One region of the Arthrobacter sp. FW306-07-I genome, then DNA from elsewhere that is predicted to be linked to it. Evidence: predicted binding sites of a transcription regulator. Region 1 holds the regulator's gene; the other holds the start of a gene.
What was found. Region 1 encodes LexA, which represses DNA repair genes until DNA is damaged. Its sites were predicted from a motif close to TCGAACANNTGTTCGA; they were not measured.
Positions count from the first base shown of each region.

Region 1 (15,199 bases):
CGCCTGGAAGCGGAGCATACCCAGGTCGGAACGCAGGAGCTCCTGGCCCGACTGAAGAGCGTGGATCCGGTCTCCGCCGACAGGGTCTCGGATGCCCGGCGGATCATTCGTGCGCTGGAGGTCCACGAGCTCACCGGGCGCCCTTTCAGTTCCTTCATGCCCCGCCGGGAGTACTACCAGCCGGCCGTCCAGGTGGGCCTTGGCGTAGACCGGGCGGTACTTCGTGAGCGCCTGGCAGAACGGGTGCACCGAATGGTGGACGCCGGCCTGCTCGAGGAGGTTCGGCGGCTCGACCCTTTGGGCCTGCGCCAGGGCAAGACCGCTTCCCGTGCACTGGGCTATTCGCAGTTTTTGCGGGTCATTGATGGCACCTCCGCCGTCGAGGATGCCGCGGAGGAAACCATCGTGGCCACCCGCCAGTTCGCCCGGCGGCAATTGACTTGGTTCCGCGCCGATCCCCGGATCACGTGGCTGGACTGGCAGGATCCGGAGCTCGTGGGCAAGGCTGCGGAGCTGAGCCGCTAGAAAAGGCGGGGCGAGCCTTGCGCTGACGGTACCTCCCCGCTGCTGCCGTTTAAGCACTGTGCTTTTAGGACCGTGGTTTCAGCACCAGACGTGTGCGCCGCTACGCTTGGGACCATGAATGCAACCCCCGCAGAAACCTTCGGACCCGCCCTGCGCACACTGAGCGGGCTCCGCTTCTCCAAGGGGCATGGCACCGGTAATGACTTCGTCCTGGTCGCCGATCCCGACGGGACGCACGCCATCAGCGCGGACCAGTCCGCCGCGCTCTGCGACCGCCACCGCGGCATTGGGGCGGATGGGCTGATCAGGGCGGTGCCGTCCCGGTTCCTGCCCGAAGGCCGTGAACTGCTAACCGATTCCCCGAACGCGGAATGGTTCATGGACTACCGCAACGCGGACGGTTCGTTGTCCGAAATGTGCGGTAACGGGGTCCGGGTGTTCGTCCACTTCCTGCGCACCGAGGGCCTGATCGACCTGCCCGACGGCGGATCGCTCGCCATTGGCACGCGCGGCGGCGTGAAGACGGTGGTCCGCACCGGGGACGGGTACGCAGTGGACATGGGGCCGTGGGAGTTCATTTTCCCCGGGGAGGCCACTGCCAAGGCCATGGATTCGCTGGTCACCGCCGACGGGCTGGAAGTTGCGCGGCCCGCGTTGTCCGTGAGCATGGGGAATCCGCACACGGTGGTTGCCCTCGCGGAACTTTCCGAACTGGCCGGCACCAGGCTCTTCACCGCGCCGAAGGTGGACCCCGTACCGCCGAACGGGACCAACGTGGAGTTCGTGGTTCCCGCGGAGCCGCTGGTCCATGAGGGAGTAGGTTCGGTGACCATGCGGGTGCATGAGCGCGGGGTGGGGGAGACCCAGTCCTGCGGGACGGGCGCCTGTGCTGCGGCCGTCGCCATCCGGCATTGGGCCGGGGCTGAAGCTCCCGATGCTTGGCGCGTCCACGTTCCCGGGGGTGTGGTGGGCGTGAAGTTCTTTGCCGGCCCCGGCGGCCACGAGCATGTGGAACTCAGCGGTCCCGCCGTTATTGTGGCGAGCGGGACACTTTCGTAACCTTGAGGATCCGGAAGGACTTGGACGTTGACTCCCGCGTCACGGTGAAAGAATCGTCCAGCTCCGCCGCCAGCCAGCGCTGGAGCGAATCCGAACCCAGATTCTTCTGCACCACCAGCCATGCCGTCCCGCCGTCAGCCAGGCGGGGCAGCCAGAGCTTGAGCAGGGCGTGCAGCTCGTCCTTGCCAATCCTGATCGGCGGATTGGACCAGATGGTGTCGAAGCGGACGCTGGGGTCCACCTCCTGCGGCGTGCTGGCGACGACGTTGGCCAGTCCCAACGCGGCGGCATTTTCGTTGGTCAGGGCGATGCAGCGTTCGTTGACGTCCACCGCGTAGACCTTGGACTGGGGAGCCAGCAGGGCCATGGTCAGTGCAACGGGACCCCAACCGCAGCCGATGTCCAGGAGGTTGCCCTGGGGGTTCGGATCAGGAACCTCGGCCAGGAGCACGGCAGTGCCCTTGTCGACCCCATCCGGACTGAAGATGCCTGTGGACGTGTGGAGCCTGCGCGGCCTCCCGGCCAGCTCAACCGTGAGCGGCTTGCGGGTGAAGGGACCGGCGGGGGACGTGCTGAAATAGTGTGCTGACTCCATAACTCGCCAGAGTAGTTCCCCTGGCAGCGTAAAGGGAAACTGTGCTGCGGCCCCTCTGCTACGCTTGAACGCATGTTCCTGATCTTCGAGTAGCCGGCATGGGCCATGCCCGTCCCGACCCCTGTCCTCCAGCGACAGTCCGTTCCGCAGCGACGCAGGCTCCACGCCTTCCGCTTGCGCGCCGGCCAGACCACTGGGTCTGCCCGGCCGCCGGACGATACCGAACGTCAGCATCCCGCGCACGTCCCGCCACTCTCCGGCCTTTTCCGCCCTGCCGCCGTGTCAACGCGGCATTCCCAGCCCGGCATCGCAGCCGGTGCAGACCACCAGGAGAACCATGACCGCAGGCCGTCAGCCCAGCGCGAATACTTTCCAACTTCCGCCCAATCAGCACTATTCTGGAATTGCCGAATCTTCAAAGGAGACCATGACCAGCCAGCCCAATACCGGTTCCGATCCAGCCGCCCAGGACATGAGTCCGCAGGAGATCCAGGCTGTCATCGACCGGATCCTCGCCAAGGACGTACCGGCCAAAAATGTCAGCACGCCCCGCGGTGAGGGCAGCGGAGATGGAAAAGCGGTGCTCGGCAGGGCACAGGCCATTTCCCGCCTGGACGAAGAGCATTCAACCTACGACGGCGACCAGCAGGACCTTGAGGAGCGGCGCGCCCTGCGCCGGCGCGCAGGTCTGTCCACCGAGCTTGAGGACGTCACCGAGGTTGAGTACCGCCAGCTGCGCCTGGAGCGCGTGGTCCTGGCCGGGCTCTGGTCCGAGGGCACCCTTGCCGACGCCGAAAACTCCCTGCGCGAGCTGGCCGCCCTTGCCGAGACTGCGGGCTCGGAGGTCCTCGACGGGCTGGTCCAGCGCCGCGACAAGCCGGACCCCGGAACCTTCCTGGGCTCGGGCAAGGCGCAGGAGCTGAAGGACATTGTGATATCCACAGGCGCGGATACCGTGGTGGTGGACGCCGAACTGGCACCTTCGCAGCGGCGCGCCCTGGAGGACATCGTCAAGGTCAAGGTCATCGACCGGACCGCCCTGATCCTGGATATCTTCGCCCAGCATGCCAAGAGCCGCGAGGGCAAGGCGCAGGTGGAGCTCGCACAGCTGGAATACCTGCTTCCCCGCCTGCGTGGCTGGGGCGAGTCGATGTCCCGCCAGGCCGGTGGCCAGGTGGGTGGCGCCGCCGCCGGCATGGGCTCCCGTGGCCCCGGTGAAACCAAGATCGAACTGGACCGGCGACGCATCCGTACCCGCATGGCCAAGCTGCGGCGCGAAATCGCCGCGATGAAGCCCGCGCGGGAGACCAAGCGGGCCAACCGCCGTCGTAATGAAGTGCCCTCCGTTGCCATCGCCGGGTACACCAACGCCGGCAAGTCGTCCCTGCTCAACCGGCTCACCGACGCCGGCGTCCTCGTGGAGAACGCCCTGTTCGCCACCCTGGATCCCACCGTGCGCAAGGCGGAAACGGCCGATGGCCTGGGCTACACCTTGGCGGATACCGTGGGATTCGTCCGTTCGCTGCCAACCCAGCTGGTCGAGGCCTTCCGCTCCACGCTCGAGGAAGTGGCGGACGCCGACCTGATCCTGCACGTGGTGGACGCCTCGCACCCTGACCCGGAAGGCCAGATTGCTGCCGTCCGGAAGGTCTTCAGCGAAGTTGACGCCCGGAAGGTGCCGGAGATCATCGTGCTGAACAAGGCTGACGCCGCCGACCCCTTCGTAGTGGAGCGGCTGAGGCAGCGCGAACCGCGCCATGTGGTGGTCTCTGCCCGCACGGGCGAGGGGATCCCGGAACTGCTGAAGGTCATCAGCGAATCCATTCCCCGGCCTTCGGTCAAGATGGAATTGCTCATCCCGTACGAGCGCGGCGACCTGATCAGCAAGCTTCACGAGTCCGACGCCGAGATCCTCAGCCTGGACCACGTGGAGGCCGGCACCAGGGCTGCCGTCATGGTCCGGGAGGGCCTGGCGTCCGAACTGGAACCCTTCACCGTCAATGGGTGACCCCGCGGCGGACGAAGCCGCGCAGACGGCCGGTGAGCAGTTCGTCATCGAACTGCTTGACCGGGCCGTCGCAGGCATGGGCGGTCAAAGCCGCACCGGACAGCATCAAATGGCCCTGCAGGTGGCCCGCGCCATCGAAACCGGCAACCACCTGCTGGTCCAGGCCGGCACCGGCACCGGTAAGTCGCTTGCCTACCTGGTGCCGCTGATCGCCCATGCCCTGGAAAGCAACAAGCCTGCTTTGGTCTCCACAGCCACGCTTGCCCTGCAAACCCAGATCGTCGGCAGGGACCTGCCCCGTCTGCTGAAGAACATCACCCCGGCACTGGAACGGCCCGTCAAGGTTGCCTTGGTCAAGGGCCGCTCCAACTACGTCTGCCGCCACAAGCTCGAAGGCGGTTTCCCCTCCGAAGAGCCCTCCGAAGGCCAGCTTTTCTCGCTTGGCGAGGACACCAGCGTGCCGCACTTCGCAGCGTCCGTGGGCGGCCCCTCGTCCCAGCTTGGTAAGGAAGTGGTCCGTCTCCGGGAGTGGGCGGAGAAAACGGCCACGGGTGACCGGGATGAACTGCTCCCGGGCGTGACCGACCGCGCCTGGCGGCAGGTCTCCGTGACGTCCATGGAGTGCCTGGGTGCCCAGAAGTGCCCCATGGCTGCCGAGTGCTTCAGCGAGCTCGCCCGGCAGGACGCTGCCGAAGCGGACGTGGTGGTGACCAACCACGCCATGCTCGCCGTCAGCGCATTCGAAGGACTTGCCGTCCTGCCCGAGTACGACGTCGTGGTGGTGGACGAAGCGCACGAACTCCAGGACCGGGTCACCGGAGCAGTGTCCGGCCAGCTGTCCGTCGCGATGGTCCACGCCGCCGCTGCCGGTGCCCGGAAACACACCGCCATCACCGTTGATGCCCTCAATGCCGCAGCGGCCAACCTTGAGCTGGCCCTCGCCGGCGCACCCAGCGGCCTGCTTCCTAACGGCCTGAACGATGAACAGCTGGACTGCGTGGACCAGCTCCGTGAGGCCTGCCGGGCTGCACTGTCCGATTCCAAAGGGGACAGCAACACCACTGCCGACGGCGGCCGGCAGCTGGCCAGGTCCCGCCTCATGCTCATCCTGGAACTGTGCGAGCGTCTGGTCGCCGCCAGGGAAAACCGGGAAGTCGTGTGGTTCTCCCGCGCCAGCACCTTTGACCCCGGCCAGGGCTACTCGCCGCCGGACGAGACTGCGCCGGTGCTGATCAACATCGCCCCATTGTCCGTCGCCGGGCGGCTGCGGGAAGGGCTCTTTGCCGACCACACTGTCGTGCTGACTTCCGCCACCCTGGCCATCGGTTCCGCTTTTGAACCTGCTGCAGGAGGACTGGGCCTTCTTGGCGACGGCGCCCCCAGCTGGACCGGCGTGGACGTCGGCTCGCCCTTCGACTACCCCAAGCAGGGCATCCTCTATGTGGCCGGGCACCTGCCCAAGCCCGGCCGCGGGGTGTCTCCGGAGGCTCTGGAGGAACTGGAAGCCCTGATTAAGGCGTCCGGCGGGGGAGCCCTTTGCCTGTTTTCCTCACGCCGGGCTGCCGAGGAGGCCGCAGACGCCCTGCGGCCCAAACTGGACGTGACCGTCCTGTGCCAAGGGGAGTCGACCATGACCGGCCTGGTCAAACAGTTCGCCGATGAGCCGGACACCTGCCTTTTCGGAACCATGTCCCTGTGGCAGGGAGTCGACGTGCCGGGCGGCTCCTGCCGGCTGGTGGTGATTGACCGTATTCCGTTCCCGCGGCCGGACGATCCACTGATGACGGCGCGTTCCCGGGCCGTGGCACAGGCCGGCGGCAACGGATTCATGTCCGTATCAGCCACCCACGCGGCCATCCGCCTGGCCCAGGGCGCCGGGCGGTTGATCAGGTCAACCGGGGATAAGGGCGTTGTGGCCGTGCTGGACTCCCGGTTGGCAACCGAGCGCTACGCCGGGTTCCTGCGGGCTGCCCTGCCGCCGTTTTGGGCCACCACGGACCGCAGCAAGGCGCTGGCAGCCCTCACCAGGCTGGGGGCGGACGCAGTCCGGTAGCCTCCTGACGACGCACCGCGGAGCTCCAGGGGCACAGCGCGCCCCTGGAGTGCCTCCGCCGGGCCCAGGACGGCCCGGACGGATTCCTGCAGCGCGGGCCGGTGCTTGTGGCGGGAGGGAGCGCGCTAGAGCGAACGCAGGACCGAGACGACTTTGCCCATGATGGTGGCATGGTCGCCCAGGATGGGTTCGTACTGCGTGTTCTGGGGGAGCAGCCAGGTATGGCCGTCTCGCTGGCGGAAGGTCTTGACGGTCGCTTCGTCGTCGAGCAGCGCAGCAACGATGTCCCCGTTGGCTGCGTCAGCCTGGCGCCGGACCACCACCCAGTCACCGTCACAAATGGCGGCGTCCACCATGGAGTCGCCGGCCACCCGCAGCATGAAGAGTTCGCCCTGGCCCACCAACTGGCGGGGGAGCGGCATGACATCCTCAACAAGCTGCTCCGCGAGGATGGGACCGCCGGCAGCGATCCGGCCCACCAGGGGAACCATTGCGGTATCGAGCGCGGTGGGCAGCTCGGTCACTGAGGCGCCTCCGCCGGCGGGTTGCGTCGCAGGGGAGTCGCCTGCGGCCTTGCCTGTACCCCCGTCCAGCGTGAGGGGCATCAGCACTTCCATGGCGCGGGGCCGCTTGGGATCGCGACGCAGGTAACCGAGTTTTTCCAGCTGGGAGAGCTGGTGGGTCACGCTGGACAGGCTTGCCAGTCCGACGGTGTCGCCGATCTCGCGCATGGAGGGCGGGTACCCGTTCTCATTGACGGAGCGCTGTATGGTTTCGAGGATTTTCTTTTGCCGGGGCGTCAAGCCTTTGGCGGTCCTCTTGGTTTGCGGGGCGGTCCTGCCCCCGGCGGCTGCTGCTGCCATATTCGCCAATGCCTTTCGCTTGCCGCCGGATCTTCCGCCCCGGTGCTGGCTTGCACGCACCGCCGGAAGGACTCCCACTGTCATTGTCAGACCCTGCTGTTCAACTTCAGGGGTGGTTGTTCTTTGGTTTCAAAGCTAGGCCAGCCACATTGCTTTTTCAAACATTTGTTCTAGCGAGTCTCGACATTGTTCGTTGATAGGTGCTAAAACTTAACAAGCAAAGTTCGAACATGTGTTCTAACCAGCGCACGCCCTATTCGAAAACGTGGCCGGAGGAAGTTCCGGACCGTCGTCTGAATGGTCGGGGCGGCCTCGGGGGAACACCCGGGCAGCACGGCAGGTCCAGGAGGGCTCAGTTCATGTCAGCTTCATCTCGTCACCACGTTTCACCTTCGTCCGCGCCCCTGCGGCTTACCCGGCGGGGGCGGATCGTCCTGATCGGCGTTCCGCTGGTACTCGTCGCTGTTTTCCTGCTGTCGCTGTCGGGGTTCTTCAACTCGCCCGCCAAGGCCTCAGACTCCGCCGCGGATTTGGCGGTGACACCGACTGTCACGGTTACCGTGCAGCCGGGCCAGTCACTGTGGACCATCGCCGGTGCTGTTGATCCGAACCGGGACGCCCGGGACGTGGTGGCAGACATCGTCCAGCTCAACAACCTCAGCGCCGGCTCAGTCCTGCCCGGGCAGCAACTGTTTGTCCCAACACACTGAAGCCCGCTGTCCACTCCAGGCATGGCGCCGGAGAAGCGGGATGTGGCACGCTGAGGGCGAACAGGAACCGTCACATTTTCCGGTCGTTGCTGCGGCAACTAAACTGTTCAGGTGAACGACCAGCTAGAGCGTCTGAACCGGCTTCCCCTCCGCAGCAACCTTCGCGGGCTCACCCCTTATGGGGCGCCCCAACTGGACGTCCCCATTCTCCTGAACGTCAATGAGAACACCCATGGCGTCCCCGCCGATGTGCGCGCCGCCATTTCCGCCGCAGTCACGGAGGCTGCCGCAGGCCTGAACCGCTACCCTGACCGGGAGTTCACTGCACTCCGGAAAGCCTTGGCGGAGTACCTCGGGCATGGGCTTGACGAAAACAACGTATGGGCAGCCAATGGCTCCAATGAGGTCCTGCAGCAGATCCTCCAGGCTTTCGGAGGCCCGGGCCGCACCGCCCTGGGCTTTCCACCCACGTACTCCATGTACCCCCTGCTGGCCAGCGGGACCGACACGCAGTACATCACCGGGGAGCGCTCCGAGGGCTACGACCTGAGCGCAGAGTCGGCCGCACGGCAGGTCAAGGAACTGCAGCCGAACATCGTGTTCCTCTGCTCGCCCAACAATCCCACGGGAACCGGGCTCGGTCTGGATGTCGTGGAGGCTGTCTACGAGGCCGGGGAGGACAGCCAGGCGATCGTGATCGTGGACGAGGCTTACCACGAGTTCGCGCACGACGGAACGCCCAGCGCGCTGACCCTGCTTCCCGGCCGGGAGCGGCTGATCGTGTCCCGCACCATGAGCAAGGCATTTGCCCTGGCCGGCGCCCGGCTTGGTTACATGGCCGCCGCGCCGGAGGTCACCGACGCCCTGCGGTTGGTGCGCCTTCCGTACCACCTCTCGGCCATCACCCAGGCCACTGCGCTTGCCGCCCTCGAACACCGCGAGGCCCTTATGGCGGACGTCCAGGACATCAAGGCCCAGCGGGACCGGATCGTGGCGGAACTGACACGGATGGGCCTGACGCCCGCGGCCTCCGACTCCAATTACGTGTTCTTCGGCGGCCTGGAAAACCCCCACCAGGTCTGGCAGGAACTGCTGGACGCCGGTGTGCTGATCCGTGACGTCGGCATCCCCGGCCACCTTCGGGTTACTGCGGGCACTGAGGCGGAAACCACAGCCTTCCTCACGTCCCTGGAACGCATCCTTGCGGGCCAGGCCGCGCTTCCCGCCTAGACTTATAGTGCGGCGTCGGCGCCTTGAACCACTTCTTCTCCCACAAAGGATCCTTTCACCATGAGTCCAACCGGATTGAATACGGCTGCGGCCAGGACCGCCCGCATGGAGCGTGCCACCAGCGAGTCCTCCGTCCTCGTGGAGATCAACCTCGACGGAACCGGAGTGTCGGATATCGATACCTCGGTGCCGTTTTACGACCACATGCTGACTGCCCTGTGCAAGCACTCCCTGATCGACATGACGGTCAAGGCCACCGGCGACACCCACATCGACGTCCACCACACCGTGGAGGACGTTGCCATCACCTTCGGCGAGGTCCTGCGCACTGCCCTGGGCAACAAGGCGGGAATCCGACGTTTCGGTGAGGCCACTGTGCCGCTTGATGAAGCGCTTGCCAACGCGGTAGTGGATGTCTCCGGCCGCCCCTACCTGGTGCACGGCGGCGAGCCGGCAGGCCAGGAGTACCACCTGATCGGCGGCCACTTCACTGGCTCCCTGACCCGCCACGTCTTCGAAGCCATCACGCTGCACGCCGGCATCTGCCTGCACATGACCGTATTGGCCGGCCGGGACCCGCACCACATCGTCGAGGCGCAGTTCAAAGCCTTCGCCCGTGCCCTGCGCGCCGCCGTCGAACCGGATCCCCGCGTCGAGGGCATCCCGTCCACCAAGGGCGCACTGTGAGCGGCCAGGTCCTTAAGGACGGGGCCATCATCGACCCCTCCGCCTCACGCAAGCTGCCTTCCCCCGAGGGCAAGCCAACTGTCACGGTTCTGGACTACGGTTCCGGGAACGTTCGGTCAGCGGTCCGCGCACTGGAACGTGCCGGCGCGGAAGTGATCCTGAGTTCCAAGCCGGAGGACGTGCTGAACGCGGACGGACTGGTGGTGCCCGGCGTCGGCGCTTTCGAGACGGTGATGCGCGAACTCAAGGCCGTGGACGGCATTCGGCTCATCGGCAGGCGCGTTGCCGGCGGCCGCCCGGTGCTGGGCATTTGCGTAGGCCTCCAAGTCCTGTTCGAGGCCGGCGTGGAGCACGGCACCGAAGCCGAAGGCATCGGCGAGTGGCCCGGAAAGGTGGAGGCCCTTCCCGCGGAAGTCGTCCCCCATATGGGCTGGAACACCGTCCAGGTCCCCGAAGGCTCCAAGCTCTTTGCCGGCGTCGAAAACGAGCGCTTCTACTTCGTGCACTCCTACGGCGTGCAGGAATGGAACTTCGACGTGATCCAGCCCCGGATGGCTCCGCCGATGGTCACCTGGTCCGAGCACGGCGCTCCCTTCATTGCGGCCGTGGAAAACGGCCCGCTCTGCGCCACCCAGTTCCACCCCGAAAAATCAGGAGACGCCGGTGCGCGTCTGCTGCGTAACTGGGTGGAAGGCCTGCGCAAACCAGCCAATGACGAATCCAGTTCCGGAGCAGCATCAGCCGACCCCGGCAGCGGCGCATAGATGTGGTCCGTACTACTGATGGGGCTCGCCGGCATCCTGATCGGTGGCGGCATCTCCTTCCGGCAGCAGCGCAAGCCGCTGTGGACCCAGGTGGCGTTCTATGTCCTGGCCGCCATGGCGCTGCTCGCCGCCTACCTGCTCACACTGCCGGCCAGCTGAGTACCCACCGGAGGGTGGGCCGCCCTGGGGAGTCCGCCCGGCACATCAGCAACGGCACGCCCCAAGCCCGCCCAATTTTCAGCCAATCGCCCTGAGCCCGAGAACCAACACCGAGGATGAGTATGACCACCGCACATGACCTGCCGGTACTTGAACTGCTGCCCGCCGTCGACGTCGTCAACGGCCAGGCCGTGCGGCTGGTCCAGGGCGAGGCCGGGAGCGAGACCAGCTACGGCACCCCCCTTGAAGCGGCACTCAACTGGCAGCAGCAGGGTGCCGAGTGGGTCCACCTGGTGGACCTGGATGCCGCTTTCGGGCGCGGATCCAACGCCGACCTCCTCCGGGAGGTGGTGGGCCGGCTGGACATCAAGGTGGAACTCTCCGGCGGCCTCCGTGACGACGAGACGCTCGAAGCAGCCCTTGACCTGGGGGTCGCACGGGTCAACCTTGGCACCGCAGCACTGGAGAACCCGGAGTGGACCGCCCGGGCCATCGAGCGCTTCGGCGACAGGATTGCCGTGGGGCTCGATGTCCGCGGCACGACCCTTGCGGGCCGCGGCTGGACCAAGGAAGGCGGGGACCTGTGGGACGTCCTGGGCCGCCTCGAAGAGGCCGGCTGCGCCCGGTACGTGGTGACCGACGTGACCAAGGACGGCACGCTGCAGGGACCGAACGTGGAACTCCTGCGCCAGATGGTGGAGAAGACCGGAAAGCCGGTGGTGGCCTCCGGCGGAATCTCCAGCCTGGACGACCTCAAGGTCCTCCGCTCGCTGGTCCCCCTGGGCGTGGAAGGCGCCATCGTGGGCAAGGCCCTGTACTCGGGAGCCTTCACGCTTCCGGAGGCCCTCGACGTCGCCGGCCGGCGCTAGGTCCGGGGCGCACTAAAGCCATGTCCAACGTCGAGGAACCGGAACGCCCTGCAGTCCGCCGGCTGCCCGGACATATTGCTGCCGCGCTGGCCGGTGCCGGCGGCGCCACGGATTCTGCGGGCCAGCCATGGGCGGGGCGGAGCCTCGCCGGCGACGACGCCAAAATCCATAACTTCGAGGACGACGACGGCACGGCCGACGCCGGCTACGTCGCCGCGGTCGCGGCGCTCCGTGAGGGACGGGGCGGTGAAGAAGCAGTCGTTTCCTCGCTGGCAACTGCGCGGGTCTTCATCCCGATCGTGGCGCAGTTGGCTGAGGAGCAAGAGACCGCTCACGGCCTGCACGCCGACAAGCAGGCGGACATGGCCCTGGTGACGCTCAAGGCAGCCGACGGGAGGACCGCGCTGCCGGCATTCACCTCGGCCGCCGCGCTGTCGGCATGGCATCCGGAGGCCAGGCCGGTAGCCGTCTACGCCGCCCGGGCGGCGCTCTCGGCAGTCGCGGAAGGAGCCGAACTCCTGGTCCTGGACCCGGGCGCCGACGTGACGTTCGTGGTGCGCAGGCCCGGCGTTTGGGCCCTCGCCAAGCAGCATGACTGGATCCCCTCCTACAGCGACGAGGAGCTCGCAGCCGAAATGGGCCGCGCGGCCTCCGGCTTTGCCGCCATCCGCCGGCTCGAGCTCCTGCCCGGCGGGGGAGTGGCCGCAAGGGCCGCCGACGGATCAGTACTCCCGGGCGGCGGTACGGGGCCGGAACTGCAGGTGGTGCTGTACCTCGAGGACGGCCTGGACGCCGCCGGTGTCCAGCAACTGGTAGCCGGCCTGCAGGCGGAGTGGTCGCGGAATGTATTGTTTGGGGAGCGCGTCGATTCGCTTGAGATCAAACTAAGGCGCGCTTCCGACTAGCCGCCAGCCGGATGGGTGATCCCCGCCGGGATTGCGGCGCACCCTGAAGGACCGCTTTCGTGAATTTCGCTCTCTACCGGGAGTTGCTCGCCATCCGGCCTATCCGCCGGCTGCTGCTGGTGGGCATGGTTGCCCGGATCCCGCACTCGGCCGCCGGCGTCCTGCTCACCCTGCACATCGTCCTCACCCTGGGCCAAGGCTATGCCGCGGCCGGCGCTGCCGCGGCCGTCATGACCATCGGCATCGCCCTCGGAGCGCCCTGGCGTGGGCGGCGTGTGGACACGGTGGGGCTGCGCACCGCGCTCATCCCCTCGGTGATCTCAGAAACTGTGATCTGGGCTGTGGTGCCGCACGTGTCCTACCAATGGCTCCTTCCGCTGGTCTTCGTGGGCGGCCTGCTCACGCTGCCCATCTTCAGCGTGGTCCGGCAGTCCCTTGGTGTCCTGGCCGAGGGCGACCAGCGCCGCACCGCCTTCGCCCTCGATGCCATCACCACCGAAATGGTGTTCATGATCGGCCCGGCCGCCGGCGCGGTTGTAGCCACCAGCGGCTTCACCACTGCCGGCCTCACGGTCGTGGGCGTGGCAACGTCCCTTGCCGGGCTGTTCCTCATGTGGTTCAACCCGCCCACCCGCAGCCAGGGACTGACAGTCGAATGCGCGGAGGATGAGCAGCACGCCGCCGAAGTAGCGGTCGTGTCCACGGCTCCGGCCCATGTACAGGAAGCCGCCGCGGAGCTGGCCCCCGCCGGAGCTGCCACCAGCGCCGCACAGGGCCTGAGGAGAAGGCTGGCGGGTGGCTTCTCATGGTTCACCGCCACGGTCGCGGCACTCTTCGCCGTGGCCGCCGGCGCCGGAATGGTCCTCAGCGGCACCGACGTCGGCATCGTCGCAGCGCTGGAAATCGGCGGACACCAACGTGAAATCGGCATCGTGTTCGTCTTCTGGTGCGCCGCTTCGGTGGTGGGCGGCTTGATTTACGGCGCCATGCACCGGCCCATCCCGCCGATCTTCCTGCTGCTGGGCATGGCCGCCCTGACCCTGCCCATGGCTTTCGCGCACGACACCTGGACGCTGGCCTTCGTCTCCGTCCTGCCGGGCCTGCTGTGCGCCCCCGTGCTCTCCGCAGCCTCCGAAAAGGTGGCGGACCTGGTGTCGGAGGAGCGGCGCGGGGAGGCCATGGGCTGGTACGGGTCGGCCCTGACCGCCGGCGTTGCCCTGGGTTCCCCGCTGGCCGGAGTGTTCATCGATGCCATGGGGCCCTCCGGAGGTTTCGTGTCCGTCGGCGCCGCGGGCGTGGTGCTGTGCCTGGTGGGCCTGGCGCTCCAACAGCGCCGTCGCAGGGCTGCTGCCTAAGCAGTGCCCTTTCATCGATTGCTGCGTAGTTGTCCTTTTGGCCCCTCCAAACGGCAGTTACGGAGCAATGGGTGGTGTTAAAGCGCGACGGCGGGACGACCTTCAAGAGGCCGTCCCGCCGTCGGGCGTTGCTTGGGGGAGTTCTTCCTTAGTTCACTGCCCCGGTGTACTTTTCACCGGGGCCCTTGCCCGGAGCGTCCGGAATCAGCGACTCTTCGCGGAAGGCCAGCTGGAGGGAACGCAGGCCGTCGCGCAAGGGACCGGCGTGCTGGGAGCCGATTTCGGGGGCGGCGGCGGTGACAAGGCCGGCCAGTGCCGTGATCAATTTCCGGGCCTCGTCCAGGTCCTTCAACTCGGCTGCGTTGTCTTCCTCGGCCAGGCCAAGCTTTACCGCGGCGGCGCTCATCAGGTGAACTGCGGCCGTGGTGATGACCTCGATGGCGGGAACTTCCGAGATGTCCCGGATCTGTTGGGAAACGTCTGCGCCTGCGTCGCCGGGTTCGAAGACGTACGAATTGCTGTCTGAGGTGCTCATACTGGTAAGCTTGACACAGACCGACTGGATGTCGTTATTTCAGGGATTGTCCCAAACAATCAGGTTCCCACAGCGTTTTCGGGCGTTGGCGGGAATTTTTTCTGTAGAATGGCATGCAGTTTGCAAGCGGAGTTCTCTCCCACCCGCGTCAGCCGCTGTCCCAGGCGTTCCATTGGAACGTGCAGGGGACGCAAGGTTGCCGGGTACTTGGTTGGGCATGGGCCGGCATTTGCCGGGACTGTGCATGTGCGGCCCCTTCACGGGGTTGCTTAGCCAACCTCTTTGAGGCCTTCGATTGCTCCGGCAATTGGGGGCCTTCTCTATTTGCCGGAAACAACAACAAACACAGGAGCTTTAACATTAGCGAGCCAAGAATCAATGAGCGTATCCGCGTCCCCGAGGTGCGGCTGGTCGGACCTGCAGGTGAACAGGTAGGAATCGTCCGTATTGAGGATGCCCTGCGCCTGGCTGCCGAATCCGACCTTGATCTCGTTGAAGTTGCACCTCAGGCGAAGCCTCCGGTGTGCAAGCTGATGGACTTCGGCAAGTACAAGTACGAGGCCGCGGTCAAGGCACGTGAGGCCCGGAAGAACCAGACGAACACCGTTCTGAAGGAAATCCGCTTCCGCCTGAAGATCGACACCCACGACTACGAGACCAAGCGCGGGCACGCCCTTCGCTTCCTCGGTGCCGGGGACAAGGTCAAGGCCATGATCCAGTTCCGCGGCCGTGAGCAGCAGCGTCCGGAGATGGGCATTCGCCTGCTCCAGCGCTTCGCAGACGACGTCGCCGAAGTTGGCGTGGTGGAGTCCAGCCCCCGCATCGACGGCCGCAACATGGTCATGGTGGTTGGCCCGCTGAAGAACAAGGCCGAGGCTAAGG
Region 1 covers NZ_CP084550.1:1,649,597-1,664,795, forward strand. The annotation lists gene miaA (tRNA (adenosine(37)-N6)-dimethylallyltransferase MiaA) at 1-525, shown strand, start outside; gene dapF (diaminopimelate epimerase) at 640-1,584, shown strand; gene LFT46_RS07595 (class I SAM-dependent methyltransferase) at 1,556-2,179, opposite strand; gene hflX (GTPase HflX) at 2,607-4,187, shown strand; gene LFT46_RS07605 (ATP-dependent DNA helicase) at 4,180-6,240, shown strand; gene lexA (transcriptional repressor LexA) at 6,366-7,103, opposite strand; gene LFT46_RS07615 (LysM peptidoglycan-binding domain-containing protein) at 7,463-7,813, shown strand; gene LFT46_RS07620 (histidinol-phosphate transaminase) at 7,925-9,043, shown strand; gene hisB (imidazoleglycerol-phosphate dehydratase HisB) at 9,104-9,730, shown strand; gene hisH (imidazole glycerol phosphate synthase subunit HisH) at 9,727-10,494, shown strand; gene LFT46_RS07635 (hypothetical protein) at 10,495-10,653, shown strand; gene priA (bifunctional 1-(5-phosphoribosyl)-5-((5-phosphoribosylamino)methylideneamino)imidazole-4-carboxamide isomerase/phosphoribosylanthranilate isomerase PriA) at 10,776-11,522, shown strand; gene LFT46_RS07645 (SseB family protein) at 11,543-12,427, shown strand; gene LFT46_RS07650 (MFS transporter) at 12,487-13,782, shown strand; gene LFT46_RS07655 (DUF1844 domain-containing protein) at 13,931-14,317, opposite strand; gene infC (translation initiation factor IF-3) at 14,719-15,199, shown strand, end outside.

Region 2 (15,199 bases), 1.8 Mb from region 1:
AGCCGGTTGACCGTAGTGCCGGGGATGGACACGGGAAGACCGGCCAGAAGGGTGCCCATCCGGGCCACGTTGCGGTTCTCCTCACCGGCGCCGTTGGCGTTGCCGAACACCACCTCATCAATCCGCTCCGGATCAAGCGAAGGGGCCCGCCTCACGGACTCCCTGATCACATGCGCGGCAAGATCGTCCGGGCGGACGGAGGCAAGGCCGGAGCCGAACTTGCCAAACGGGGTGCGCACGGCGTCGTACACAAAAGCCTGGTTCATGATTCCTCTGGTTCTCTGGGCCCAACTGACTGGCACTTGTTGTCGTTTTGGGGGCCCAAAACGACAACTGCTGCGAGCTAGTTGGGAGGGGTGGGGTTGGTGTCGGGGACCGCAGGTTCTTCATGCGTGGTGTCGATCTCGCGAAAGACCTGCTGGGCGGTCTTGAAGGCAGTATTGGCGGAGGGGACGCCGCAGTAGATGGCGGTCTGGAGCAGGATTTCCTTGATCTCGTCCCGGCTCAGGCCGTTGTGGAGGGCGGCGCGGATATGCATGGCCAGTTCCTCCCAGTGCCCGTGCGCCACCATGGCGGTGATGGTCACGGCCGAGCGCATCTGGCGCGGGAGCCCCGGACGGGTCCAGATGCCACCCCAGGCAATGCGGGTGATCATGTCCTGGAAGTCCTCGGTGAACTCATCCTTGTTGGCGTTGGCCCGGTCCACGTGCGCGTCGCCCAGGACTTCGCGCCGGACTGCCATGCCGCCGTCGTAAATCTCCTGGCTGGTGGCGCCCGGCTGGACCACGCCGTGACGCTCCAGGCCCGGACGTTCGGCGCCGCTCACTTGGCTGCCGCCCGGGATTCGGCCCAGCTGATCAGGCTGCGCATGAGGTCCGCCACGTGCGCGGGCGCCTCGGCGGGCGCCAGGTGGGAGATGCCCTCGATTGTCACGGCGGTGGCGGTGCCGCCGCCGGCAGTGATTCCCGCGGCCACTTCCTCCGCCATGGCGGGAGTGGCCACGCCGTCCAGCGCGCCGGCGATGACCTGGGTCGGAACGGTGATGCTGCCGAGCTCGTTCCGGACGTCAAAGGCTGCCAGGGCTTCACAGCAGAAGGCGTAGCTGAAGCGGTCGGCGTCGCGCAGGGCGTGCAGGAGCCGGCTGCTGAACTCGGGTTCGCGGTCCATGAAGCCCGGGGCGAACCAGCGCTGCGCGGAGCCCTGGATCATCACGGGCGTGCCCTGGGTGCGGACGGTTTCTGCCCGCTCCAGCCAACCTTCCGGCGTGCCGATCTTGGCCCCGCTGTTCTGCACGGACAGGCTTTTGAGCCGCTCCCCGTGCTTGATGCCCAGCTGCAGGCCCACGGCGCCGCCCAGCGAAACACCCGCATAGTGGAAGTTGGCGCCGGGAGCGATGGAGTCGACCAGATCCACCACGGCGTCTGCAAGGTCCGCGACGTCAAAGGTTTCGGTGGCGGCGGGCGAGACGCCGTGGCCCGGAAGGTCCCAGGCCACTACGTCGTAGTCGTTGCCAAGCAGGGACGCCACCCTGTTCCACAGGATCGTGGACGTGCCCAGGGACGGGCCCGCCACCAGCAGGGGGTGGTCGCCAAGGGGCCGCTGGGGGGACAGCAGCGCTGCCTTCAAAGCCGGTCTAGCCACGGGAAGCTCCATTCGCGTCGGGGGAAACAAAGTCGGGGAAGGTGGCCAGGATGCGGCGCGCGATCTCCGCCGCCTGGCCCAGGTAGCTGGCCGGATCCAGGAGTTCCTCCAGCCGTGCGTCGGTGACGACGGCGGAGGGGACAGCTTCACGGAGCAGCTTCCGGTACGCGGCCCCCTGCTCAGTGGGGGGCGCCTGCAGCGTCTGGTCCACCACGTCCTGTAGTTGCTGCTTGCCGCTGCGGCCGTCCTTCTCCTCGAGCAGCGGTGCCACCGCTGCGCTGACGCCCTCGGCCAGCAGCAGCGGCCCGGCAAGGTCAAGGTCGCGGCGCATGGCGTCCGGGAATACCCGCAGCCCCTCGGCGAGTTCGCGGAGGGGCCCAGCGGCCCCAAGGGCGAGGGCCAGCAGCTGCCGGAGGGCCGGCCACTCCGCGTGCCAGGCTCCGTCCGGGCGCTCATCGTTGAAGTTGGCGGCGGCCACGTGCAGCTGCGCTGCCAGCTGCGGTGCCTGCAGTGCGGCGCTGCGGACCAGGACGGACAGCACGGGGTTCTGTTTCTGGGGCATGGCGGAGGAGACGCCGCGGCCGGCAGCGCGCGGTTCGGCGAGTTCTGCCACCTCGGGCCGGCTGAGGAACAGTACGTCCGCGGCGATTTTGCCAAAGGCGTCCAGCACGGAAGCCAGTGCATGGCCCAGGGACGTGATGGCCAGCCGGTTGGTGTGCCAGGGAGCGGCCGCCGGGGCCAGGCCCAGCTGCACCGCGAGGGCATCGGCCAGGCTGAATGGGGTGGCGGAGGAGCCCTCCGTCAGCACGGTGCCCGCAGCGAGCGTTCCAGCAGCCCCGCCGAATTGGACCGGGAACTCCAGTGCCTCCAGCTGGCGGCCCGCGGCGGCGACGCCCTGGAACCATTGCGCCGCCCGCAGCCCAAAGGTGAAGGGAAGGGAATGCTGGGTCAGGGTCCTGCCCACGCACAGCGTGTCCGTATGCTGCCCCGCCAGGGCGGCGAGCGCCGTCGTCGTACCCCTTATGTCTGCCAGCACGGCGTGGACGGTGTTGCGGGCCAGCAGCATGAGTGCGGTGTCGAGCACGTCCTGGCTGGTCAGGGACGTGTGGACGGCCTTCCCGGCACCGACCCCGGCGGTGTCCAGCGCGGCCACGTTTTTCCGGAGATCGGCCAGGAGGGGAATCACCGGGTTGCCGCCGCCCTGGGCGCGCAGCGCGATACCGGCCAGGTCGTAGCGCCCCGCCTCTGCGGCGGAAGCGACGACGGCGGCCGAACCGGCGGGTGCCAGGCCGGCCCGTTGCAGCACGGCTGCCCAGCCGGACTCGACGGCGAGGATGGCCGCCAGCACTGCCCGGTCCCCCGTCAGCGCTGCCACCAAAGGTGAGGCTGAGACGGGACTGAGCAGGCCGGCGTCGGCCTCTTCTGCGAAGGCGCGCAAGTCTCCCAAGGCGGCGGCGTGGGTCACTGGAAGTCCAGGAAGACCGTCTCGTCCTCACCTTGGAGACGGATGTCCCAGGTGAGGCCCCCGTCGGCGTCTCGGCGGGCGATGAGCGTCTTGCGGCGCTCCGGGTCCAGGGAGCTCAGCAGGGGGTCGTTGGCCAGGGCCTCGGTGTCCTCCGGCAGGTAGATGCGGGTGAACAGCCGGTTGGTGAGGCCACGGGCAAAGAGCGCCACGGAAATAAAGGGCGCTGCACCCGGCTTGGTGGGGCCGGGGTTGACGGTGGTGAAGGTGAACACGCCGGAGTTGCCCACGGCGCCGCGTCCCCAGCCGGTGAAGGTGTAGCCGTCGCGGACCAGGGAGCCGGTGCGCTGGACGATTTTGCCGTCGGCATCCGGCTGCCAGATCTCAAGGATGGCGTCCGGGATGGTGTGGCCGGCGCCGTCGTAGACCGTACCCTGCAGGCGGATGGAGCCCGGGAACCCGGCAGGGAGCAGCTCGTTATCCTTCTCGAACGGGAGGGCGTAGCCGTAGAACGGGCCCACGGTCTGCCCGGGGGTGGGTACCAGTTTGGTGCTCATGTCTACTCCTCGTCGCCTTCGGTGCCAAATGCTTCATTCTCGGTCCAGGTCCGCTTGGGGCCGGTCAGGACAATGTCCCAGTTGTACCCCAGCGCCCACTCCGGCTCGGTGAGGCTGTGGTCGTAGGTGGCCACCAGGCGGTCGCGGGCGTCCTGGTCCACGATGGTCTGGTAGATCGGGTCCAGCGGGAAGAGCTGGTCACCCGGGAAGTACATCTGGGTGATGATCCGCTGGGTAAACTCGCTGCCGAACAGCGAGAAGTGGATGTGCGCGGGCCGCCACGCGTTCAGGTGGTTCTTCCACGGGTACGCACCGGGCTTGATTGTGATGAACCGGTAGGAACCGTCCGGGCCGGTGATGCAGCGGCCGATGCCGGTGAAGTTGGGATCAATGGGGGCCGGGTGCTGGTCGCGCTTGTGGATGTAGCGGCCGGAGGAGTTGGCCTGCCAGATCTCCACGAGCTGGCCCGCCACGGGGCGACCGTCGCCGTCCAGGACCTTGCCGGACACGATGATCCGCTCACCCATCGGTTCGCCGTTGTGCTGGATGGTCAGGTCCGACTCCAGCGCATGCACGTCCTGGTGTCCGAACGCCGGCGAGAACAGCTCGATGGTCTCCGGGTCCGCATGCTGCAGGCTCTTGGTGGGGTGGCGCAGGATGCTGCTGCGGTAGGGCGGGTAGTCCAGCCGCGGCTGCGTTTCCTGCTGGGCGCCGTCCTTGAGGGCCCGCTGGTAGGCCTCGCCGATGGCGGTGATCTCTGCACTGAGGTCTGCCTGCGATTCGATGGCCTTGTCCAGCTGGTGGGCGGCCTTGGGTTCGGCCGGGGGCACGAGTTCCTCCGACTCCAGCTCCTCGGTGATGTTTTCCGGCACGGCTGGCTCCTTTCTGTTTTGTTCGTTTCCTGCTCTGGTCTAAGTGGTGCGGTGTGGCGTGCTGCGGTGCAGCGAGTCGTACTGGACCGCGTGGCGCACCGGCGCGTTGGGGGCGCCGTAGCCGTCGTAGTTGCCGCGGCGTTCCACCATTTCGAAGAACACGCTGCCCACCGTGGCGGTGTAGAAGTGCAGGAATTCTCCGTCAGCGTCCCGGTCGAACAGCAGGTTGAGCTCCTGCAGGGTGGCCAGGAAGTCCGGCTCGAGGTCGAACCGGGCGTCCAGGTCCTCGTAGTAGTTGGCCGGGATCTCCAGGAATTCAAGGCCGCGGTCCCTCGCAGCCCGGGCGGTTGCCACGAGGTCGTCCACGGCGAAGGCGATGTGTTCCTGGTAGGTCTTGCGGGCCTCGTTCCGTGCCTGCTGGATGGGGGCCAGGTTCAGCACCAGCCGCACCGCGCCGTCGGAGGTCTGCATCACCTGTGAGCGCACCAGGCCGCTGGGGCTGGGCACCTCGGCGAAGGGCTGGGGCTCCAGGGCCAGGGCACTGGTGTAGAAGAGGACGGCCTCATCAAAGTGCTGCCAGGGCTGGGCAAGGTTGACGTGGTCGATCACGGCACTGGACCCGGCTGATGGGTGTTCGAGCCCTTCCCCGAACTCATGCGTCCACGCTGCGGTGCCGTCCGGGCTGCCCTGGCAGAGGAAGATCTCGGTGGAGTCCGGCGCGGAGATGCCTTGGAACACTTCCTCGTCCGCCTGCACCTTGCGGGCCACCACGGGCGCCTTGAGCTGCTGGGCCCGGGCGGAGGCAATCACGGGGGAATCGACGTCGAACCCCAGCGCGGCGATGGCCGGTTCCGCGTGCTGCGCGGCCTGCTCGTTGATGATCACCCGCGCCTGGCCCATGGTCCACAGCTGGACGTCCTTGGTGCGGTGCCGGCCCTCGAACGCAAAACCCAGCTGGCCCAGCAACTTCTCCAGCTGCGCGGTATCGTCCGCCTTCACCTCGGCAAAGTTGAAGCCGGCGGGCTCGTTCACCTTGGGCAGCGTGGCCAGTTCCATGGGATAACGACGGCGGACCACGCCGCTGTTCCCCGCCGCACCTTCGGCTGGGGTGCCGGCCAGCCACTTGGCGCTCTGCTCCTCCAGCCAGATGAGCGAGCGCATGGCGTCCACGGCCGTACGCTCAACGTCGGACTGGCGGAAGACATCGTTGAAGACCTCGAGGGAGACGGGACCGGAGTAGCCTGCCCGGACCACGTGGCCCATGAACTTGGCCAGCTCGAACTGCCCCTCGCCGGGGAACACGCGGTAGTGGCGGCTCCAGGAGAGGACGTCCATGGAGAGCTTGGGGGCGTCCGCCACCTGGACAAAGAAGATCTTTTCGGGGTCAAAGGCCTCGATGTGGGAGGTCTCCCAGTCCCGGCTCAGGATGTGGAACGAGTCCAGGCAGGTTCCCAGGTTGGGGTGGTCCACCATCTCCACCAGGCGGTAGGCGTGCTCGTAGTCGTTGACGTACTTGCCCCAGGCCAGGGCCTCGTAGGCCACCTTGACGCCGTGGTCCCCGGCGAGGTTGGCAAGCTGCGCCAGCTGTTCGGCGCGGACGGCATCGTCGTCGATGGTGGCAGTGGCGACGTTGGAGCAGACCAGGATCGTGTCCATGCCAAGGCGCGCCATGAGCTTGAACTTGGCCTCGGCCCGCCGGAGGTTGGCCTTCAGCAGGTCCGGCGAGACGCCGTCGAAGTCCCTGAACGGCTGGTACAGGTCCAGGCCAAGGCCCAGGTCCGCCGCCATCTTCCGCACGTCCTCGGGGCTGAGCGGGGACGTGACCAGGTCCTGTTCAAAGATCTCGATCCCGTCGAAGCCGGCGATGGCGCAGGCCTGCATCTTTTCCTTCAGGGTCCCGGAGAGGCAGACGGTGGCGATTCCGGTGCGCATCAGGCGGCCACCTCCTCGACGGCCACGAGTTCCAGGAAGTGTGAGCGCATCCGGTCCGGATCCGCCTCCAGCCCGGTGAAGATCCGGAAGGCGTCGGCGGCCTGGCCTACCGCCATGCGGCCACCGTCCAGCACCTCGCAGCCCTTGGCGCGGGCGCCGCGGACCAGTTCGGTGTCGATGGGGCGGTAGACGATGTCCGCCACCCAGTGCCGGGGCTCCAGCAGGTCCAGGTCCAGCGGGACGCCGGGGTGGGCGGCCATGCCCACCGGGGTGCAGTGCACCAAACCGTCGGCCAGGGGCATGAGCTGCGGCAGCTCCGCCGTCGTGCCTGCCGTGACGGTGCTGTCCGGGAAAAAGGCCTGCAACTCGGCAGCCCGTGCGGTGGCCCGGGCGGGGTCCATGTCCACCAGGTCCAGCGTCCGCACGCCGGCGGTGAGCAGGGCGTAGGCCACCGCCGATCCGGCGCCGCCGGCACCAAGCTGCACCACACGGTCCAGGCGGGCGCCGGGAAGTCCGGCGGCGAGCGCCGCGGCGAAACCGGAGAAATCGGTGTTGTGGCCGATGAACCTGCCGTCGCGGATCACCACGGTGTTGACGGCGCCCAGGCGGCGGGCATCGGGGCTCACCTCGTCCAGGTGCTGCAGAACCAGCTGCTTACAGGGGTGGGTGATGTTCAGGCCGTTGAAGCCCAGGTTGCGGGCGCAGTTCAGGATGTCACCCACGGATTCCCCGGTGAGCCCCAGTTCAAGCAGGTCAATGGGCCGGTAGAGGTAGCGCAGGCCCTGCACATCACCTTCCCGTTCATGCATGGGCGGCGTGAGCGATGGCATCACACCATCACCAACCAGTCCCACCAGGTAGGACTCAGTTCGATTGCTCATGCGTGCAGCTCCTTTGGTACGGCACCGGGCAGCAGCGGAACTTGGGCCGCGCTGCGGGGTGATAGGGATTACGGTACATCAGCTGTTCACTTATCGCACCGTTGTTCTAGATACGAACATTGGCGGGTCAAGAGGGCGTAATGAAGCAGCCCGCTAGCGCTGCGGAAGCCGTGCTGCGAGCTCCGCAGCCGCCTCCTGCAGCAGGGGTACATGGGCAACCAGCTCATCCAGGCCCAGTCGGAAGACGGGCACGGCGGTGGCCAGGGAGGCAAAGGCATGTCCCTGGCTGTTGAGCAGCGGGACAGCCACGGCCCGCATGCCGGCCTCGTTTTCCTCATCCATGACGGCGTAGCCCTGCCTGCGGACCTTGTCGATTTCCGCACGGAAGGCGTCGCGGTCGGTGATGGACTTCCCGGTGAGCGCTTCCAGCGGCAGTTCGTCCAGCAGTTTTTCCCGTTCGGCGTCCTCGGCGAACGCCACAAGAGCTTTGCCGACGGCGGTGGCGGACAGGGAGCCCAAGTGGCCGGGGTCGCTGGTCACCCGGAAAGTCTGCGGGCCGTCCACCTTGCTCACGGTCAGGTGATGCAGGCCGTCGCGGACACTCAGGATGGTCGCTTCGCCGGTTTCGGCCGTCACCCGGCGGAGGACCGGCATGGCAGTGCCGGCAAAGCCGTGGTGGTTGGAGACCCGCTGCCCCAGCTGGAAGATCCGCAGGCCCAGGTGGTAGCGGCGGCCGTCCGGCTCGTAGTCGACGAAACCGTCGCGGGTCAGGGAGCCGAGCAGGCGGTAGGTGGTGCTGAACGGAAGTTCCGCCCGGCGGGAGATGTCTGCGGCGGTGGCGCCCCGCGGTTCCTCGCCCAGCAGGACGAGCAGGCCAAGGGCCTTGCCCACCATGTCTGTGCGGTCGGCGGGACGGGCAGCAACCCTTCCCTCCGGAGGCATGGCGTTGACAGGTTCCGCAGTGGGGGCGGCTACAGCGGAGTCGTCGTTGATCGCTGTGGTTTGGTTCACACTCATGACTCCATGTTGCCACAATGTGAGAGCTGCTTCTAGATGGTGATTATTTTTATTGACAGGTGACAGCCCTCACAGTCATAGTTTCTGTATCGCACAAGTAGCTCCCACCATGTGGCTATTTATGCCGGGTCTTTTCCGGACTCCAGCCGCATCGCGCCCCGCCCGCACCAAGGCAGCGGCGGCTGCGACCACCAGATCCATCCGCGACAATGTCGTCACACCAAAGGAACACCATGAGCAAGACACTTCCGTCCGCAGAGGCGGGTGCCCTCACGCATGCCGGGACGCCCAGGAAGGCCGCCCTCGCCAGCTTCCTCGGCAGCGCCGTCGAGTACTACGACTTCTTTATCTTCGGCTCCGCCGCGGCGCTGATTTTCCCCACGGTCTTCTTCCCCAGTGCCGATGCCAACGCCGCCATCATGTCCTTCGCCACCTTCGGCTTCGCCTACGTGGCGCGCCCCGTCGGCGCCATCATCCTGGGCCACTTCGGTGACCGGGTGGGCCGCCAGAAGGTCCTGATGTTCACGTTGGTGCTCATGGGTGCGTCCACCTTCGTCATCGGCTGCCTCCCGGACTTCCGGACTGTGGGCTGGTGGGCTCCGGCCCTGCTGGTGCTGGCCCGGCTGTGCCAGGGCCTCTCCGCCGCCGGTGAGCAGGCCGGCGCCTCCTCCATGACCCTTGAGCACGCCCCGGACAACCGCCGCTCCTTCTTCACCTCCTGGACGCTCACGGGAACGCAGGGCGGCCAGATCCTCGCCGCCCTGGTGTTCATTCCCGTCCTGGCCCTGCCGGATGAGATCAAATTCGGCATCGGCTGGCGCATCCCGTTCTGGCTGAGCGCCGCGGTGGTTGTGGTGGCATTCCTCATCCGCCGCACGCTCCACGAGCCGCCCGCCTTCGAAGAGGCCCGGAAGACCGCGCAGATCGCCAAGCTCCCGGTCGCTGACCTGCTCAAGGGCCACTGGCGCGACGTCCTCCGCGTGATCTGCTGCGCCTTCATCGCCGCCGTCTCCACCGTGTTCGGCACCCTGGCCATCAGCTATGCCAAGACCGTGGCCGGCGTTGACGGGACCACCACCCTGTGGCTGGTGGTGGCCGCCAACATCGTGGCCCTGGGCACCCAGCCGCTGTTCGGAATGCTCGCTGACAAGATCGGCCGCAAGCCCGTCTTCATCTACGGCGCCGTGGCCAGCGCGCTCCTGACCCCCGTGTTCCTGCTCAGCCTGGAGTCCGGCAGCGTCCCGCTGATGTTCCTGGCCGCCATCGGCTACTTCTCCGGTGGCTACGCGGCCGCCAACGCCGTATGGCCGTCCTTCTACGCCGAGATGTTCAGCACCAAGGTCCGCTTCTCTGGTCTGGCCATCGGCACCCAGCTGGGCTTCCTGATGGCAGGGTTCGCTCCGGCCATCGTGGCTGCCATGGGCGGCATCAAGGCCGGCGGCTGGGTGCAGATCACCATCTTCACGGCCATCATCTGCGCCATCGCCGCAGTGTCAGCGCTGACCGCCAAGGAGTCCTTCCGGACACCCACCAAGCAGCTCGGCCTGAAGTAGGCGCCCGCGCGCGTTCCTGCCCGGTTACTTAACGCAGAAAGCCCGCCGCCTCCTGGAAAAACCAGGGGCGGCGGGCTTTTCCGTTGCGCCGCAACAGGCTGGACACCGGTAACCGGGCAGGAATGCACGACGACGGAGCCCGGCCGGGTGCCCGGCAGGGGGCCGCTACCCCCGGCCGGTCTCCAGCACCGAGGCCAGGTCAAAGTTCACCGGCTCCTCCAGTTGCTCATACGTGCAGGATTCCGGGTCCCGGTCCGGCCGCCAGCGGTTGAACTGCGCCGTGTGGCGGAAACGGTCGCCCTCCATGTGGTCGTAGCGGACCTCCACCACCAGTTCGGGCCGAAGCGGAACGAAGGAGAGGTCCTTCCCGGCGCTCCACCTGCTGCCTTCGGCGTTCCGCGGCGTCCGCTCGCCCTCCTCCTGCTTGCCCCACGCCCAGGGGTGGACCTCGAAGTCGGTGACCAGCGGCTGGAGCTGTTCGAACAATTCCTGCCGCTTCTTCATGGGGAAGGCGCCGATCACCCCCACGCTGGCCAGGCCGCCGTCGTCCTTGTACAGGCCCAGCAGCAGGGAACCGATGGCGTTCGGGCCACTCTTGTGGAGCCGGTAGCCGGCCACCACGCAGTCCGCGGTGCGCTCGTGCTTGACCTTGAACATCACCCGCTTGTCCGGCTCATACCTGCCGTCCAGTCGTTTGGCGACGATGCCGTCCAGCCCGGCCCCCTCGAACTGCTCGAACCACTGCGCGGCCGTGTCCCTGTCCGTGGTTGCGGCTGTCAGGTGGACGGGTGCCTTGCTGGCCGCGAGGGCTTTCTCCAGCGCCGCCCGCCGCTCGGAAAAAGGCCTGCCGGTGTAGTCGTCATCATCGAGGGCAAGGAGGTCGAAGGCCACGAAGGAGGCGGGTGTCTGCTGTGCCAGCAGCTTCACGCGGCTGGCGGCAGGATGGATCCGCTGCTGCAGGGCGTCGAAATCAAGGCGGTCGCCCGAAGTCCCCACCAGGATGATCTCGCCGTCCACCACGCACCGCGGCGGCAGGTTCTCCTTGAGCGCGGCAACGAGTTCCGGGAAGTAGCGGGTCATGGGTTTTTCGTTGCGGCTGCCGATCTCAAGGTCGTTACCATCGCGGAAGATGATTGAGCGGAAGCCGTCCCACTTGGGCTCATAGCTGAGGTCCCCGCTGCCTGGAATGCCGTCGATGCCGCTGACGGCCTTGGCGAGCATGGGCGGGACGGGCGGCATCACGGGAAGTTCCATGTGCCCATTCTTGCCCGGCCGGCCCGCTTGGCGGTAGGGCGGCGCGCCCGGCGTCAGCCCGCCAGCAGCCAGACGATCAGCACCAGCACCGGTGCTGCGGCCGCGGTGGAAAGCAGGATGGTTTCCCGGGCGACAGCCACCCCGCGTCCGTACTTGCTGGCGAACAGGAAGACGTTTTGGGCCGAGGGAAGTGCCGCCATGAGCACCACGCCCAAGAGCATCCGGTGGTCCAGGTTGAACAGGAAGCGTCCGACGACGAACGCCACCGCCGGCATCACCGCGGACTTGAGTGCCGTGGCAGTGAGGATCTCGGCCGTGTGGCCGCCGCTCCGAAGCATCCTGGTCCCGCGCAGCGACATGCCGAACGCCAGGAGCACCACAGGGACGGCGGCGCCGCCCAGCAGGGTCAGCGGTGCCATCACAGGTTCCGGCAGCTGCACATGGAATGCGGCCAGGACCACGCCCAGCAGCGAGGCGATGATCATGGGGTTGCGGAAGGGCTGGGTCAGCATCAGCCGGGGCGAGAACCGGCCGGCCGCCGAAAGGTCCAGCAGGGTCAGTACCAGCGGGGCGAACAGGAGCAGCTGGACCAGCAGGACCGGGGCTACCGGGGTGGCGTCACCCAGGGCGTAGAGGGTGATGGGGATGCCGATGTTGTTGGCGTTGACGTAGGACCCGGCCATGGCACCAAGAGCTGTTTCGGCCGCCGGCCGCCGGAACCAGATGCGGCTGGCGGCGACATAGAGCAGTGCCGTTACCCCTGCAGTGATGATGGCAAGCGGAACGTAGGCGGAAAAGACCACTGACAAATCCGATTTCAGTACCACCGTGAAGAGGAGCACCGGATTGGTGATGAAGAAGGCGGTCCGCGTCAGCGCCGAAATGGTGGGCTCATCCCCCAGCCCGCAGCGCGCGGCGATATAGCCGACGGCGATGACCACGCCGATCACCGCCAGTCCGATGAGCACACCGCCCACGTGGGTACTTCCTTCCGCTTCCACCATGCACCACCGCAGGAAGGCAGTACTACAAGTCCCAAACTTATCGAATAAGGAGCGCTGCGCCAGAAGCGTCCACAGAATGGCCCACCGCCGTGCCGCCGGCCCCTCGACACGGCGCTTCCGGGGCGGTACAGGTTAACGATGGTTACCGTCGGCTTCCACGCTTCGCACGAACAGATCAGCCCCGGCCAGCTGCTCAAGGACGTCCAGCACGCAGAGCGCGCAGGCTTCGACGCGGCCATGTGTTCAGACCATATCGAACCATGGTCCCAACGGCAGGGGCACGCCGGCTTCGCGTGGTCCTGGCTGGGCGCGGCGCTTGCCACCACCAGCCTGCGGTTCGGGGTGGTGACCGCGCCGGGTCAGCGTTACCACCCGGCCATCACCGCCCATGCCACGGCGACGCTGGCCAGCATGTTCCCCGGCAGGTTCTGGTTCGCCCCAGGCAGTGGCGAGAACATGAACGAACACATCACTGGGGACGCGTGGCCCGCCAAGGACATCAGGCAGCGCCGGCTGGAGGAATGCGTGGACGTAATCCGCCGCCTGCACCGCGGCGAGGAGGTGACCCACCGGGGCTTGGTCACGGTGGAGCAGGCGCGGATCTGGGACGTTCCGGACACACCGCCGCCGCTCATCGCACCCGCCGTCAGCGTGGAAACGGCACACCGCGCGGCCACCTGGGCGGACGGCCTGGTCACCATAAACCAGCCGGCGCCAAAGCTCCGGGACATGCTGTCCGCCTACCGGGACAACGGCGGCAAGGGAAAGGCGGTACTGCAGGTCCACCTGTCGTGGGCGGGCACGGACAAGGAAGCCGCGGCCATTGCCCTGGACCAGTGGCGGACCAACACCTTCGCTCCGCCCATCCCCTGGGACCTGCCCACCGCCCGGCACTTCGACACCGCGGGGGCGCATGTGCCCGAAGATCAGGTCCGCAGCGCCGTCAATGTCTCCGCGGATCTTCAGCAGCACGTGGAGTGGCTGGCCGGGTACGCGGACCTTGGCTTCGACGAGCTGTACCTGCACTTCGTGGGGCAGGAGCAGGCAGCCTTCATCGACGCCTTCGCCGCGGAGGTGCTCCCCCAACTGCGCACCCCCGCAGGCACCCCCGCCGAACCGCAACTGGCCGCGGCAGCCGGCAAACCGGCGTCGGACGCTTCCGCATGAGGATCGCCGAAACCTCCGACCTTTGGTGGAAGAACGCCGTCATCTACTGCCTGGACGTGGAGACGTTCCATGACGACGACGGCGACGGCACGGGGGACTTCGCCGGCCTCACCCAGCGGGTTGACTACCTGGCTGCCCTGGGCGTGACCTGCATTTGGTTGATGCCGTTCTACCCGTCCCCCGACCGCGACGACGGCTACGACGTGACGGATTTCTTCAATGTGGACCCGCGGCTGGGCACGCTGGGCGACCTGGTGGAATTCATCCGCGCCGCAAAGGACCGGGGGATGCGGGTGATCGCGGACTTCGTGGTGAACCACACCTCCAGCCAGCATCCGTGGTTCGTGGAGGCCAGGAAGTCCACGGACAACCCGTACCGCGATTTCTACGTCTGGCGCAAGGACACACCCCCTGACACCTCCGCCGAGGTGGTGTTTCCCGGGGAGGAGAACTCGCTGTGGACCCGGGACGAGGCCACGGGCGAGTGGTACCTCCACATGTTCGCCAAGTACCAGCCGGACCTGAACGTCACCAATCCGCAGGTCCGGGACCAGATCGCCAAGGCCATGGGACTGTGGCTGGAACTGGGACTGGACGGGTTCCGGCTGGACGCTGTGCCGTTCTTCCTGGAGACCAGGGGCGAGCCCAAGGACCAGGCAGCCAGGATCAACCCGCACGGCTACCTCAGGGCACTGCGCAGCTTCCTGAACCGGCGCAACGGCAGCGCGGTGCTGCTGGGCGAGGTGAACCTGTCCTACAAGGAGCAGCTGGAGTACTTCGGCGGAATGGAAGGCAACGAGCTGAACATGCAGTTCGATTTCCTGTCCATGCAGCACCTCTACCTGTCCCTGGCCAGGCAGGATGCACGTCCCCTGGCGGAAACGCTGAAGGGCCGGCCGCAAATCAACCCGGACAACCAGTGGGCAATGTTCGTCCGGAACCACGACGAACTCACGCTGGACAAGCTCAGTGAGGGCGAGCGCCAGGAGGTCTTTGCAGCTTTCGGGCCGGAGAAGAACATGCAGATCTATGGGCGCGGACTGCGGCGGAGGCTGCCGCCAATGCTCGGCGGGGACCCGGACCGCCTGCGGATGGTGTACTCCCTGATGTTCTCCCTGCCCGGTACCCCGGTGCTGTTCTACGGCGAGGAGCTCGGCATGGGTGAAGACCTCCGGCAGAAGGGCCGCGCTGCCGTCCGTACCCCCATGCAGTGGAACAACGAGAAGAACGGCGGCTTTTCAAGCGCCAAAACAGCGGACCTGGTGGCACCCCTGGTGCGCGGGGAGTACGGTCCGGACCGGGTCAACGCCGCCGCGGCCAAACGGGACCCGGAGTCGCTGTTTAATTTCATGGCCACCTTGATCGCGCGGTACCGTGAGGCCGCCGAGCTGGGCTGGGGCAGCTTCGGGGTCATCGACCAGGGTGAGCCCGCGGTGTTCGCCCACACCTGCAGTTCCGAGGGCGGGACGCTGGTACTGCTGCACAACTTCGGCGAAGATTCCGTGAAGGTCAGCGGGAGACTGGAGCCGGATCACGGTCCCCGGGGCTTCCGGGACGCCATGCTGCTGGACCTGTTCGACGGCGACAGCGTTGGGTTGGCGCCCGACGGCGGCTTCACGGTGGAGCTGGGGCGCTATGGCTGCCGCTGGTTCCGTGTGCACCGCAAAGGTGACCGGCTGGCGCCGTAACCGGCCGTCCGCCGTCGTGGTTTGTGAAAAAATCAACCATGCACGCCATGCAGCACTCCAGCAAAGTCCAGAACGTCCGGTACGAACTCCGGGGACCCATCCTCCAGGCAGCCAAGAACATGGAGGCTGAAGGGCACCGGATCCTGAAGATGAACCTCGGGGACACCGCGC
Region 2 covers NZ_CP084550.1:4,351,925-4,367,123, forward strand. The annotation lists gene LFT46_RS20205 (thiolase family protein) at 1-266, opposite strand, end outside; gene pcaC (4-carboxymuconolactone decarboxylase) at 344-826, opposite strand; gene LFT46_RS20215 (alpha/beta fold hydrolase) at 823-1,641, opposite strand; gene LFT46_RS20220 (lyase family protein) at 1,634-3,106, opposite strand; gene pcaG (protocatechuate 3,4-dioxygenase subunit alpha) at 3,103-3,660, opposite strand; gene pcaH (protocatechuate 3,4-dioxygenase subunit beta) at 3,663-4,532, opposite strand; gene LFT46_RS20235 (bifunctional sugar phosphate isomerase/epimerase/4-hydroxyphenylpyruvate dioxygenase family protein) at 4,572-6,464, opposite strand; gene LFT46_RS20240 (shikimate dehydrogenase) at 6,464-7,345, opposite strand; gene LFT46_RS20245 (IclR family transcriptional regulator) at 7,499-8,362, opposite strand; gene LFT46_RS20250 (MFS transporter) at 8,596-9,915, shown strand; gene LFT46_RS20255 (ATP-dependent DNA ligase) at 10,081-11,169, opposite strand; gene LFT46_RS20260 (AEC family transporter) at 11,223-12,146, opposite strand; gene LFT46_RS20265 (TIGR03885 family FMN-dependent LLM class oxidoreductase) at 12,312-13,340, shown strand; gene LFT46_RS20270 (alpha-amylase family protein) at 13,337-15,028, shown strand; gene LFT46_RS20275 (pyridoxal phosphate-dependent aminotransferase) at 15,067-15,199, shown strand, end outside.
Region 2: the regulator LexA is predicted to act here: its motif matches at 7,439-7,454, upstream of LFT46_RS20240 (shikimate dehydrogenase).